2 regions of the Streptomyces sp. NPDC045431 genome follow, and region 1 is predicted to be linked to the other one. Evidence: riboswitches for the same ligand, from Rfam matches in the RefSeq annotation. Region 1 holds a riboswitch; the other holds the start of a gene.
What was found. Region 1 has a riboswitch for glycine ahead of gcvP (aminomethyl-transferring glycine dehydrogenase). Riboswitches for the same ligand answer to the same signal wherever they lie in the genome.

Region 1 (7,092 bases):
GAGCCCCACGGGGCGGCCGAGATCGGGCCGACGCCCGTCTCCGGGCCGGCGCCCGGCTGGAGCGGGTGGTTCGGCAGGTACGGGGCGAGGTGGGCGCGGACGCCGACCGGACCGACGCCGGGGCCACCGCCGCCGTGCGGGATGCAGAAGGTCTTGTGCAGGTTGAGGTGCGAGACGTCGCCGCCGAACTCGCCCGGCTTCGCCAGCCCGACCAGCGCGTTGAGGTTGGCGCCGTCCACGTACACCTGGCCGCCGGCCTCGTGCACCTGGGCGCAGATGTCGGCGACGTGCTCCTCGAAGACGCCGTGCGTCGACGGGTAGGTGATCATCAGGACGGAGAGCTCGTCGCGGTACTGCTCGATCTTGGCGCGCAGGTCCTCGACGTCGATCTCGCCGTCGTCGGCGGTCTTGACGACGACGACCTTCATCCCGGCCATCACGGCGCTGGCGGCGTTGGTGCCGTGCGCGGACGACGGGATCAGACAGACGGTGCGCTGCGTGTCGCCGTTGGCGCGGTGGTACGCGCGCACCGCGAGCAGACCGGCGAGCTCGCCCTGCGAACCGGCGTTGGGCTGGATCGACACCTTGTCGTAGCCGGTGACCTCGGCGAGGCGCTCCTCCAGCTCACGGATGAGGGTGAGGTAGCCCTGCGCCTGGTCGGCCGGCGCGAAGGGGTGCATCTGACCGAACTCGGGCCAGGTCACCGGCTCCATCTCGGTGGTGGCGTTCAGCTTCATCGTGCAGGAGCCGAGCGGGATCATGCCCCGGTCCAGCGCGTAGTCGCGGTCGGCGAGCTTGCGCAGATAGCGCAGCATCGCGGTCTCCGAGCGGTGCGCGTGGAAGACCGGGTGGGTGAGGTACGCGTCCGAGCGCAGCAGCGCCTCGGGCAGCGCCTCCGCGGTCTCGGCGTCCAGCGACTCGATGTCGCCGCGTACGCCGAAGGCCTCCCACACGGCGGCGAGCTGCGCGCGGCCGGTGGTCTCGTCGCAGGCGACCGAGACGTGGTCGGCGTCGACGAGACGGAGGTTGACGCCGTTCTCGCGGGCGGCGGCGACGGCCTCGGCGGCCTTGCCCGGCACCCGGACGGTCACGGTGTCGAAGAAGCTCGAGTGGACGACCTCGACGCCGCCCGCGCGCAGGCCCTCGGCGAGGATCGTGGCGTACCGGTGCACGCGCTGGGCGATCTGCTTCAGCCCGTCGGGGCCGTGGTACACGGCGTACATGCCGGCCATGACGGCGAGCAGCACCTGCGCGGTGCAGATGTTGCTGGTGGCCTTCTCGCGGCGGATGTGCTGCTCGCGGGTCTGCAGCGCCAGGCGGTACGCCCGGTTGCCGTCGGCGTCGACGGAGACGCCGACGAGCCGGCCCGGGAGGGAGCGGGCGAAGGTGTCGCGCACGGCCATGTAGCCGGCGTGCGGACCGCCGAAGCCCATCGGCACGCCGAACCGCTGGGTGGTGCCCACGGCGATGTCGGCACCCAGCTCGCCGGGCGAGGTGAGCAGCGTCAGCGCGAGCAGGTCGGCGGCGACGGTGACGACGGCACCGAGCTCGTGGGCCCGGTCGATGACCGGCTTGATGTCCCGTACGGCACCGGAGGCGCCCGGGTACTGGATCAGCACGCCGAAGACACCGCGCTCGGCCACCTCCGCCGGAATGCCCTCGGCGAGGTCGGCGACGACGACCTCGACACCGGTCGGCTCCGCCCGGGTCTCGATGACGGCGATGGTCTGCGGCAGGGCGTCGGCGTCGACGAGGAAGACACCGCCCTTGACCTTGCCGACGCGGCGGGCCAGCGACATGGCCTCGGCGGCGGCGGTGCCCTCGTCGAGCAGCGAGGCGCCGGAGGTGGGCAGGCCGGTCAGGTCGGCGACCATGGTCTGGAAGTTGAGCAGCGCCTCCAGGCGGCCCTGCGAGATCTCCGGCTGGTAGGGCGTGTACGCCGTGTACCAGGCGGGGTTCTCCATGACGTTGCGCAGGATGACCGGGGGCGTGAAGGTGCCGTAGTAGCCGAGCCCGATCATCGGGGCGAGCACCTGGTTGCGGTCGGCGAGCGAGCGCAGCTCGGCGAGGACCTCGGCCTCGGTGCGCGCGGCCGGCAGGCCGAGCGCCTCGGCGGTCTTGATCACATCCGGCACGGCGGCGGCGGTGAGCTCGTCGAGCGAGCCGTAGCCGACCTGCGCGAGCATCTTGGCGCGGGCCTCGGCGTCGGGGCCGATGTGCCGCTGCTCGAAGGGGATGCCCTGCTCAAGCTCGGAGAGCGGAGTACGGTTGGCGGTCATCTACGGAGGCCTCCTGGTCGTCACGACCTGCGAGGGGCACCATGGCGCGGGTGCCCGGACGGCCTCCCCCTCTGTCATCTCAACCTGAGAGCTTCACCGGGCGCCACGGGGGGCCGCCCGGCTTTCACCGTCGGTGAGAGCGGATGCCGTCCGACGCCCGCCCTGCTTTCCAGAGTGACCTCGTCCATGCGGTACCGGGTGCCTGAGAGATTCCGGGGAGGATTTGCTCCTTCGGCGCCTCCGAAAGGTTTCTCCGAAGGACTCTCCCGCATGGGGTCAACAGCCGTCTGCCAGCCTACCAGCGAGGTCCGGGCCCGATCCCTCGAGTGGCCGACGTCACCGATGTGCACTTTCGTAGTGATGTAGCGCAGTTGCGAGCGGGTGCGACCTGTTGGAGGGACCGTGCAGACCGATATCGATCCGCGGAGCCTGATCGGCCGCAAGGCCTACGACCGCAACGGCCACAAGATCGGGACCGTCGACGAGGTGTATCTGGACGACGCGACGGGCGTCCCCGAGTGGGCCGCCGTCCGTACCGGCCTCTTCGGCCGCGACGCCTTCGTCCCCCTGGCCCCCAGCGACCTCGCCGACGACGGCCTGCACGTCCCGTACGACCGCGCCCTGATCAAGGACGCCCCGGACTTCGGCGTGGGCCGCCACCTCTCCCCCGAGCAGGAGCTCCAGCTCTACCACCACTACGGCCTGGAGCTCCCGTCTCCGCCGGACCCGGACCCCGGCCTCGGCGACCTGGCCGGCCGCGACGGCTGACGCGTCTTCCGGAACTCGCGGTACCGACGGCCGGACACGCCCAGTACGCCAGGCTCCGGTATGGCGGCCCCGCAGGCCGCGGACCCCTGGGGCGTCCGACCCGTCGGGCCCGTCCTTCAGGGCGACGGTGCCCGCTCCACCGCCGCCTCCCCCGCGACCAGCGGCAGCGGGTCCGACAACTCCAGGTCCGGGTCGTCGGTCCGGAAGGTCCGCACCCGGCCCGGGGGCGAGCCCGGCTCCTCGAACCGCACGGTCACGCGCCCCACCCCGCTGCCCTGCACCCACCCCGGCCCGTACTCCGCGTGCCGTACGTCCTGCCCGGCCATCCACCTGCGCTCCCCGCCGGCGTCCTCCGCGGCCCCCGGCTCACCGCCCTCGCCCCCGCCTGCCCCTGCTCCTGCCGCCGGTTCCTGCGGCTCCGGGGCCGCGTCGCCCTGTGCACCCGCCGGAGCCTCCACCAGGGCGGCCTGGGCGAACAGGTCCTCCTGGGTGTAGTCCGCGAGCCCCGTCACGCCCACGCCCAGCAGCCGCACGCCGCCCGTGGTGTCCACGGACTCCAGCAGCCGGGCCGCCGCCTCCCGCACCACCGCGGGGTCGTCCGTCGGGCCGCGCAGGGTCTCGGATCTGGTCAGCGTCGAGAAGTCGTACCGGCGCACCTTGAGCACCACCGTCCGCCCGGAGCGCCCGGCGCCACGCAGCCGCCGCACGCACCGGTCGGCCAGACGCTCCACCTCCAGGCGCACCCGCACGCGGTCGTGCAGGTCCACGTCGAAGGTGTCCTCGACGGAGACGGACTTGGCGTCCCTCTCGGCCACCACGGGCCGGTCGTCGTGCCCCAGGGCCATCCGGTACAGCGAGGCCCCGTGCGCCTTGCCCAGGAGCCGTACGAGCTCGTCCTCGCCCGCCTCCGCCAGGTCGGCCACGGTCGTCATCCCGGCCCGCCGCAGGTGCTCGCCGGTGGCGGGGCCGACTCCCGGCAGGATCCGCACCGACATCGGCCCGAGCAACTCGCGCTCGGTCCCGGGCTCGATGAGCACCAGCCCGTCGGGCTTCGCCTGCTCCGACGCGATCTTCGCCAGCATCTTGGAGCCCGCGAGGCCGACGGAGCCGGTCAGCCCCGTGACCGCCCGGATGTCCGCGCGCAGCCGCTCCCCGGTCGCCCGCGCGGTCGCCGCGTCCCGGGCCGTACCGCCCGCCTCGCCCGCCTCCAGGTCGACGAACGCCTCGTCCAGGCTCAGCGGCTCCACCAGCGGCGACAGCCGCCGCAACAGCTCCATGACCTGGTCGCTCACCGCCCGGTAGAGCGTGAAGCGCGGCACCAGGTACGCGGCGTTCGGCGCCAGCCGCCGCGCCTGGGCCATCGGCATCGCCGAGTGCACCCCGAAGCGCCGCGCCTCGTACGAGGCGGTGGCGACGACCCCGCGCGGCCCGAGGCCGCCCACCACCACGGGCTTTCCGCGCAGGCTCGGCTTCGCCGCCTGCTCGGCGGCGGCGAAGAAGGCATCCATGTCCAGATGCAGAATCGTCGGCGCGGCTCTCACATCACCGATGCTGCCCTACGCCACTGACAATCGCCCGCACGCACGTGCGAGCCCACGCGGGAGCCCACGCGGCAACGCGGCCACGCCGCCGTCACACGGCCCGGTCGCGCCTGCGCCGCGCCAGCTCGTCGGCCGGATTGTGCCCGATGAGCGTCTCGCCGGTGTCGACGCGCTCCCCGTGCAGCTGCGACAGCGCCGCCTCGACATCCCGCCACACGACGCCCACGGCGATCCCGAAGACACCCTGACCGCCCTGGAGGAGGTCGACGACCTCGTCGGGCGACGAGCACTCGTACACCGTGGCGCCGTCGCTCATCAGCGTCATGCGCTCCAGGTCGCGATCGCCCCGGGCGCGCAGGTGCTGGACGGCGGTGCGGATGTTCTGCAGCGCGACCCCGGTGTCCAGGAACCGTTTGACGATCTTGAGGACGACGACGTCGCGGAAGCTGTAGAGCCGCTGCGTCCCCGACCCGTACGCGGGCCGCACGCTGGGCTCGACGAGGCCCGTACGGGCCCAGTAGTCGAGCTGCCGGTAGGTGATGCCGGCCGCCGCGCAGGCGGTCGGGCCCCGGTATCCGATGACGTCGGCCGCCGGATCGGCCGACTCCTGCTGAACCACCCCGTGGACGGACGCGTTTCCGTGAAGCGGATACGGCCCGCTCTGCCCCGGACTTCGTCCGGGGATACCCCCAACCGCACCGTCGCCGCTGCTCATCACGCCGACCCTCCGTCCTTGACCTGCCATCTCGACGGTAGGCAGTCACCCGGGGTGCGTCAACGATCGCCACACTCGGCACGCCGAGTGATAATCACCCTGAGGGTGGTTTGTCGTGTCCCTCTTCCGGGAACACCTCACCGAATGCGCTGAAGGCGGGGCGCGTCACCGCTCGGAGCGGCGAAACCCGGCCGACGCCGCCGCGGACTCACCGCGCGGCGTCACCGAAGGCGGCCGGGTCACTGACTGTTGGTGCCGAAGTCCTCGGGCGAGATCTGGTCGAGGAACTCGCGGAACTTCTCCACTTCGTCCTCCTGCTCGTCCGGGATCGCGATCCCGGCGTCGTCCAGCACCCCGTCACTTCCGTAGATGGGCGTACCGGTCCGCAGGGCCAGCGCTATGGCGTCGGACGGCCTGGCGCTCACCTCGACACCGCTGGCGAAGACCAGCTCCGCGTAGAAGACCCCGTCCCGCAGATCCGTGATCCGGACTTCGGTCAGCTCCTGCCCCACGGCCTCCAGGACGTCCTTGAAGAGGTCATGGGTGAGCGGCCGCGCAGGGGCCATGCCCTGCTGGGCGAAGGCGATCGCCGTCGCCTCCCCGGGACCGATCCAGATGGGGAGGTACCGGTCGCCTCCCACTTCACGCAGGAGCACGATCGGCTGGTTGGACGGCATTTCCACCCGGACACCGACAACATCGAGCTCGTTCACATTGCAACCCTAGGACGTGCTGGACCGGTTTGGGTAGTCGGGGCCCCTCCGGACCCCACGGAGGTCAGTGCAACCGGACACCCAGAGCCGTCTGCAGCAGCGCCGCGTGGAGCCGTACGGACAGGGCCGCGAGCTCCTTCGCGGTCGCCTCCGCATGCGCTCTGGTCTGCGGATTCCGGTGCCGGCGCAGCGGCGCGACGACCTGCTCGACCAGCCCGGCCTCGCGCTCGGCGGCGGCCTTCACGGCCCTCAGATGGCGCGGTTCCAGACCGAATCCGCCCAGCTCCGCGACGAGCTTGGCGATGGTCACCGCCTCGGCGTCGTACGCGCCGTCCGCCACGGGCGTGATCAGCCCGTACGACTCCCACTCGGCGAGCTCGTCCTCGCCGACGCCGGCGGCCGCGAGCAGCTCCGCACGGCCGATCCTGGCCGCCGTCGGCATGTCGAAGTCCGGCTCCCACGGGCCGGCGTCCACCGACTCGCGCGGTCCACCGGGGGTCGGGGCGGGCAGCCGCACCTGTTCCCCGCGCTCCAGGGCGTCGAGGTGCTCGCGGATCACCTTGAGCGGCAGGTAGTGGTCCCGCTGCATGCGCAGGATCCGCGCGAGCCGCTCCACATCCGCGGGACTGAACTTCCGGTATCCGGAAGCCGTCCGCTGCGGCTCGACGAGACCCTCCGCCTCCAGGAAACGGATCTTGGAGATGGTCACTTCGGGAAACTCTTCCCGCAGCCGGGTGAGCACCGTCCCGATGCTCACCAGCTGGTCGGCCGCCCCGGCGGTGCCGTGTCCGGCACCGCCCGTCGGTGGTCGCGGCATGCGCCTCCCCTGCCGGGTCACACGCCCCGCTGGCTCGCGTAGAAGACCAGCCGGTACTTGCCGATCTGCACCTCGTCGCCGTTGGACAGCGCCACCGAGTCGATCCGCTCGCGGTTGACGTACGTGCCGTTGAGGCTGCCGACGTCCGCGACCGTGAAGCTGCCCTCCGGCGACCGGCGGAACTCCACATGACGCCGCGACACCGTCACGTCGTCGAGGAAGATGTCGCTCTGCGGATGACGGCCCGCGGTCGTCAGGT
Region 2 (7,092 bases), on a different contig from region 1:
CGGCTTGTGCTCCTTGGCGAGGCGCTCGACCTCGGCCATGTCGACCTGGCCGGTCTTGTCGTCGACGTGGTACGCGACCACGTTGTAGAGCTTGCCGGAGAAGTTGATCTTCATGCCGTGGGTCAGGTGCCCGCCGTGCGCGAGGTTCAGACCCATGATCGTGTCGCCCGGCTTGAGCAGCGCGAACATCGCGGCGGCGTTCGCCTGGGCGCCGGAGTGCGGCTGCACGTTGGCGTGCTCGGCGCCGAAGAGCGCCTTGATGCGGTCGATGGCGATCTGCTCGACCACGTCGACGTGCTCACAGCCGCCGTAGTAGCGGCGGCCGGGGTAGCCCTCGGCGTACTTGTTGGTGAGGACCGAGCCCTGGGCCTCCATGACCGCGACCGGAGCGAAGTTCTCCGAGGCGATCATTTCCAGGGTGGACTGCTGGCGGTGGAGCTCGGCGTCGACGGCGGCGGCGACGTCCGGGTCCAGCTCGTGGAGAGGGGTGTTGAGAAGCGACATCGGGAAGGGGTCCTTACTCGCCGGAGAACGCGGTGTACTCGTCGGCGGAGAGCAGGCCCTCCGGCTCCTCCGCGACGCGTACCTTGAAGAGCCAGCCGCCCTCGAACGGTGCGGTGTTCACCAGCGAAGGGTCGGCCACGACGTCCTCGTTGATCTCCGTCACGTCACCGGTCACCGGCGAGTACAGGTCGCTGACGGACTTGGTCGACTCCAGCTCACCGCAGGTCTCGTTCGCGGTCACCGTGTCACCGACCTGCGGGAGCTGGACGAACACCACGTCGCCGAGCGCGTTCGCCGCGTGCTCCGTGATGCCGACCGTCGACACGCCGTCCTCGGCGGCCGACAGCCACTCGTGCTCCTTGCTGTAGCGCAGCTGCTGGGGGTTGCTCATGACTGGGATTCTCCTGTACGCGGGGGAGTGCTGGTGAACGGGGGACTGGTCCGGAAGGGGCCGGAGGTCACTTCTGGCGCTTGTAGAACGGAAGCGCCACGACCTCGTACGGCTCATGGGTACCGCGGATGTCGACACCGACGCCCGCCGTGCCCGGCGCGGCGTACGCGGCGTCCACGTAGGCCATGGCGATCGGCTTGCCCAGCGTCGGGGACGGGGCTCCGGAGGTGACCTCGCCGACGACCTCGCCCTCGGCGACCACCTGCATCCCGGCGCGCGGGATCCGGCGGCCTTCGGCGACCAGGCCGACGAGCTTGCGGGGCGGGGCGATCTGGGCGCGCTCGGCGGCCGCCTCCAGCGCCTCCCGGCCCACGAAGTCGCCCTCCTTCTCGAACTTGACCACCCGGCCGAGGCCCGCGTCGAAGGGGGTGAGGGCGGTCGTCAGCTCGTGCCCGTACAGCGGCATGCCCGCCTCCAGGCGCAGCGTGTCGCGGCAGGACAGGCCGCAGGGGATCAGGCCGGCCGGGGCGCCGGCCTCCGTCAGCGCCTGCCAGAGCTTCTCCGCGTGCTGAGGCTCCACGAACAGCTCGAAGCCGTCCTCGCCCGTGTAGCCGGTGCGGGCGATCAGCGCGGGCACGCCCGCGACGGTGCCCGGCAGCCCCGCGTAGTACTTCAGCCCGTCCAGGTCCGCGTCGGTGAGCGACTTCAGGATGCCGGGGGACTCCGGGCCCTGGACCGCGATCAGGGCGTACGCGTCCCGGTCGTCGCGTACGACGGCGTCGAAGCCCGCCGCCCGCTCGGTGAGGGCGTCCAGCACCACCTGGGCGTTGGAGGCGTTGGCGACGACCATGTACTCCTGCTCCTGGAGCCGGTACACGATCAGGTCGTCGAGGATCCCGCCGTCCTCCTGGCAGATCATGGTGTAGCGGGCGCGGCCGACACCGACGCCGCCGATGTTGCCGACGAGCGCGAAGTCGAGGAGGGCGGCGGCCTGCGGGCCCGTGACCGTGATCTCGCCCATGTGGGACAGGTCGAAGAGGCCGGCCTGCGTGCGGACGGCGTTGTGCTCGTCGCGCTCGCTGCCGTACCGCAGCGGCATGTCCCAGCCCGCGAAGTCGGTCATGGTCGCGCCGAGCGCGCGATGCGTGGCATCGAGGGCGGTGAGGCGGGGGGAAGTGCTCATGGATAGGGCTCCCAGGGCATGGCTCGAAGACGATCCTCCCCATCTGTCATCGGAACCTGAGAGGTTCACCGTGACCGTACGGGGACGGCCTTCGGCTTGCACCTTGGGTGGAGCCGCCGCGGCGGCCCGCTTTTCAGATCTGCCTCATCCACGCGGTACGGGGCCTGAGAGATTCAAGGGAGGAACTTGCTCCTTCGGCGCCCGGGCGGGACCCGGGACTCTCCCGCGCGGATTCAAGCGGCCGGTATGCGGTTGTGCGCACCTGCGTGCGGTGGCGCGCACATCATTGCACGCGGGGTCTCATCGGCAAATCGCTTGTGCCTTATTACCCTTTCTTTACACTTCTTGGGCAAGGGTCGGGGAAGGCCGAGCCCGAGCAGGGGGAGTACGCGATGAGGTTCCAGCGGACAGGTGCCTGCGCGGCCACCGGTGCGGTGAGCGGCGCGATGACCGGCGCCGTGCCCGGCGCGGTGAACGGCGCCGTGACGGGCGCCGTGACCGGCGTGGGCGCGGTCGCCGTGCCCGCGCCCGTCCGCCCGCCCGCGCCCGTGCTGCGCGACCTGCGGGACCGCGCCGGGCGCTGCCCGCGCGAGCTGGGCTTCGCCGCCGGCGACCTGGTGGTCGTCTCCGGCCTGCCCGGCAGCGGCAAGTCCACCCTGATCGCCCGCGCGGCCGAGGGACGCGGCATAGATTCCCAGGACGCCCGCGAGCGGTGGGAGCGCCGCATGCCGCGCCTCCTGCCGTACGCGGTCTACCGCCCCCTCGTCCGGATCGCCCACTACGCCGGCCTGCGGCGCGCCCTGCGGTCCGGCGAGAGCGTCGTCGTCCACGACTGCGGCACCCAGGCGTGGGTCCGGCGCTGGCTGGCCCGCGAGGCCCGGCGGCGCGGGCGCGCCCTGCACCTCGTCCTGCTGGACGTCACACCCCAGGCGGCCCGCGAGGGCCAGCGGGAGCGGGGCCGGGGCGTCTCCGGATACGCCTTCGCGCGGCACCGCAGGGCGGTGGGGCGGCTGGTGCGGGACGCCGAGAAGGGCGTGCTGCCCGGCGGCTGCGCGTCCGCCGTGCTGCTCGACCGGCCGGCGGCGACGGCGCTGACCCGTATCACGTTCGGCTGAGCCGGGCGGTTAGGGTGCCCTGAACAAGCGCCGCACGGGTGGGAAGGACGAGGGGACACCAGTGGACACCGCATGGCCGGCCAATGAGCTCGAAGAGGTGCTCGCCGCCTCGCTCGGCAACCCCGCCGCCGGAGCCCGGCTCGTCGAGGTCCTGGGCCGCAGCCCCCTGTGGATCCCGCTCCCCAAGGGCGGCGGCCCCGACAGCCCGGACCTCGACCTGCCCACGCTGGAGCTGGACGGCCAGGCGTACGTCCCCGTCTTCAGCTCCGAGCAGCAGTTCCTGCGGTGCGTCGGGCCCCACATGTCGTACACCGTCGCCCCCGCCGTCGAGTTCGCGCGCGGTCTGCCCCCGCAGCTCGGCATCGCCGTCAACCCCGGCGGAGCCGTGGGCGCACCCCTGCCGCCTCCGGCCGTCGCCGAGCTGTGCCGGGTGGGCCGTACGCCGCTGGACGGGCCCGCGAGCGGCGCCCGGGTGCGGCTGTTCGAGCCCGACTGGCAGGAGGACCCGGTCGACTTCCTCGCCGCGGCGGCCGCCGAGTTCGAGGCCACCGGCACCGTGCTCACCGCCCGCCGGACCCTCGCCTCCATCGAGGGCGGCGCCCCCACGCTCTTCGTCGGCGTCCAGCTCTCCTCCTGGGAGGGCGCGGACCGCACCGTACCGATGGACGCCCTCGGCCGGGCGCTCGGCCGCGTGGCGGTGCCCTGGCCGGTCAACCTGGTCCTGCTCGACATCGCGCAGGACCCGGTGGGCGACTGGATGCTGGACAAGGTACGGCCGTTCTACCAGCGGCCTTAGCCCGCACAGCCGCCGGCTACAGGGCCACATACGCTGTGCTTCAGTTCCCGGTCGACTCGGACTTGTTCCACACCCTCTTCATGCCGCCTTCGCGCAGCCTCCGGACCTCGATCAGGGAAGGTCCTCCGCGCAGGCACCACAGGGCGATGACCGGATCACAGACGGCACATGCCAGGGATGCGTCGTGGTAGAACGGCAGGATCGGATAACCCTTGAGGTGGTGGGCCAGGTCCCAGGCCGTGTGGAGCAGCCAGCCGACGCCGATGAAGGTCCAGGAGTCCAGGCCGCGGTAGGCGACGTAGGCCATGAGTGCGACGAATGGGACCTCCCACGGGCCGAATCCGCCCCCGCTCAGATAGGCAGCGCCGGCTCCGCCCACCATGATCGCGTTGAAGTGGCGTCGGTGCGGTTCTCTGATCAGGGACATCAGCAGGCAGTAGATGATGCCGACGATCACCGGTGACACGAGGTTCATGAGGGGATGACTTCTTCCTCCACGCCGGCTGCTCCGGGGTGGTCTGGCGTTCGCCGGTGACCTTCGAAGACGGAAGGCGGCCGGCCAGCGATGCTCCGAAGTCAACCGGCTTCCCGGTTTCTCGCCCAGTGGCACTGGTGACACGTTTCGACGGAATAGTGCCAACACCTTCTCGAAGGGCGTGAACCGCGATGACATGGAGCTTCCGGAAGGGCGGCCCAGGTCCGTCAGGCTGATGGGGAGGTAGGTGCCGGCCATGCATACGGTCGCCGTTCTCGCGTTGGATCAGGTGATCCCGTTCGACCTGTCCACCCCGATCGAGGTCTTCTCCCGGACCCGCCTGCCCGACGGGCGGCCCGGCTACCAGGTCCGGGTGTGCGCCGAGCGCGACGAGGTGGACGCCGGAGCCTTCGTCCTGCGTGCCCCCTGGGGTCTGGAGGGCCTTCAGGGCGCGGACACGATCATCGTGCCGGGCGTCACCGATCTCGCCGCCCCGCTCTCTCGCGCCTTGCACGACGCGCTGCGGTCGGCCGCTGCCGTCGGCACCCGGATCGCGTCCATCTGCGTGGGCACCTTCCCCTTGGCTGCCACCGGGCTCCTCGACGGGCTGCGCGTCACAACCCACTGGCGCGCGGCCGGTCTTCTGGCCGCCACTCACCCGGACATCGACGTCGACCCGGACGTCCTCTACGTCGACAACGGCCAGTTGCTCACCTCGGCCGGTGCCGCGGCGGGTATGGACCTGTGTCTGCACATGATCCGCCGTGACTACGGCTCGGCCGTCGCCGCCGACGCCGCACGCCTGTCAGTGATGCCTCTCGAACGGGAGGGCGGACAGGCGCAGTTCATCGTCCACGATCACGCACCCACACCGCAGGGCTCCGAACTTGAGGTGCTGCTCACCTGGCTACAGGAGAACCTGGCCCGCGACCTCCCTCTTGCCGACATCGCCGAGCGGGCCGGGACCAGCACCCGAACCCTGATCCGGCGCTTCCGCGACCAGACCGGCACCACCCCGCTCCAGTGGCTCCACCGAGCCCGCATCCGCCAGGCACAGCACCTGCTGGAAACCACGGAGCACTCCGTGGAGCACATCGGCCGCCAGGTCGGCTTCGGCTCACCGACCACTTTCCGTGACCGCTTCAAACGCACCACCGGCGTCAGCCCGCAGACCTACCGACGCACGTTCAGCTGAACATGTACCGGGGAGCCGCCGTCGATCCGGACACCCCCTAGGGGTGTCGTTGGACCCCGCCGGGCTCGGCCCGATCCGCGGGACACCCCCTAAGCTGGTGCGGTGGACCGAAGAGGGGGACCCAGGGTGAGCGTGCAGAGCACCACGGCGGCGGGGCCGATCGAGCAGCTGCTGAGCAACGTCACGCCCGGACGCTACGACGCGTACGAGGCGTTGCTCACGGCCCTCGCCGAGGCCCCGCTCATGATGCTGCTCTGGCACGGCCAGGCCGGCTCGCCCGACGCCCAGTACGGCAACATGGAGGTCGACGGGCTGGGCTACGCGCCCTGCGTCACCTCCGCCCAGGAGCTCGCCGTCTCCGGCTGGAACCGCGCCCACGAGGTCATCACCGGCCGCGACATCGCCCGCGCGCTCTACCCCGACCGCTGGGGCGTCTGGCTCAACCCGCACGCCCCCGGTGGCGGCGTCGGCATCCCCTGGCCCGACCTCCGCCGCATCGCCACGGGCCTCGACCGGATGCCCGCGGGACCGCTCAAGCTGTCCGAACCCGGCATCCAGATCCCGCAGTTCTACGCCCTGCTCACGCAGAACGCCCACCGCACCCCGGCCGTCCGCTCCCTGCGCCGCGCCTGGGTCCAGCCCGCGCTCGGCTCGCCGTACCTCGCCATCGGCCTCGACCTGTACGACACGAGCCAGGCCTCGGTCGACGCGGTCCGCGCGATGATGCGCGAGTCGATCGTGGCGGTGCCGGACGGGCTGCCCGTCTCGACGGTCGCCATGTCCGACGAGTACGACCCCGTCACCCTGTGGCTGCGCGCCAACGCGCGCCCCTTCTACGACCGCGAGGCCCACGCGACGGCGCCGATGCTCCCGGGCGGCGGCTACGGCTACCCCCCGCGCGGCGCCTGACGGCCACCGCACGCGAGGGGCACCGCGCCGGGCGGGGGGAGGCCCGGCGCGGTGCGACACGTCCGGCTGTCAGGTGCCGGGCTTGGGGTAGAGCAGGTTCAGCACGCCGAAGTCGTCCGAGGACGGGTGCTGTGGGAACTCGGGTACGGACAGGCAGCTGTTGGTCGACCCGTTGTGGTCGAGGCCGAGCGCGTGCCCCATCTCGTGGCAGGCGACGCTGCGCCGGGCCGCGTAGGTGTTGGGGGTGATCTGGTCGTTGAGCTTGACGGTGACCGACCCGTCGACGAAGTAGCCGCCGGACGTCGTCGCCTCGGTCAGGCCGTACCATTCGCTGCCGTAACTGCCGCTGTACACGTGGACGCAGTGACGGCCGCCCCCGGGGCACCCTGCCGTGTGCCAGCGGTAGTACGCGTCGATGCCGGGCGCCTGGTACCAGTCGACCCGGGCGTCCGTCACCGGCCAGGAGTCGCTGGTGTGGTCGAGGAAGTACACCTGCGGGTCGTTGAACGGCCCGTAGGCCCATT

Region 2: it holds a riboswitch for glycine, as region 1 does, so the genes downstream of both, gcvT (glycine cleavage system aminomethyltransferase GcvT) here and gcvP (aminomethyl-transferring glycine dehydrogenase) in region 1, are expected to answer to the same signal.

The regions. Positions count from the first base shown of each region.
Region 1 is NZ_JBEZAQ010000005.1:368,141-375,232, forward strand. It holds gene gcvP (aminomethyl-transferring glycine dehydrogenase) at 1-2,279, opposite strand, end outside; glycine riboswitch at 2,459-2,558, opposite strand; gene AB0A69_RS15335 (PRC-barrel domain-containing protein) at 2,682-3,047, shown strand; gene AB0A69_RS15340 (DNA polymerase IV) at 3,164-4,588, opposite strand; gene AB0A69_RS15345 (MerR family transcriptional regulator) at 4,680-5,303, opposite strand; gene AB0A69_RS15350 (bifunctional nuclease family protein) at 5,543-6,016, opposite strand; gene AB0A69_RS15355 (MerR family transcriptional regulator) at 6,081-6,833, opposite strand; gene AB0A69_RS15360 (FHA domain-containing protein) at 6,851-7,092, opposite strand, start outside.
Region 2 is NZ_JBEZAQ010000004.1:102,585-109,676, reverse strand. It holds gene glyA (serine hydroxymethyltransferase) at 1-504, opposite strand, end outside; gene gcvH (glycine cleavage system protein GcvH) at 518-895, opposite strand; gene gcvT (glycine cleavage system aminomethyltransferase GcvT) at 963-2,078, opposite strand; glycine riboswitch at 2,222-2,314, opposite strand; gene AB0A69_RS11625 (AAA family ATPase) at 2,471-3,193, shown strand; gene AB0A69_RS11620 (enhanced serine sensitivity protein SseB) at 3,255-3,989, shown strand; gene AB0A69_RS11615 (DUF6010 family protein) at 4,030-4,464, opposite strand; gene AB0A69_RS11610 (helix-turn-helix domain-containing protein) at 4,721-5,659, shown strand; gene AB0A69_RS11605 (enhanced serine sensitivity protein SseB C-terminal domain-containing protein) at 5,786-6,568, shown strand; gene AB0A69_RS11600 (hypothetical protein) at 6,638-7,092, opposite strand, start outside.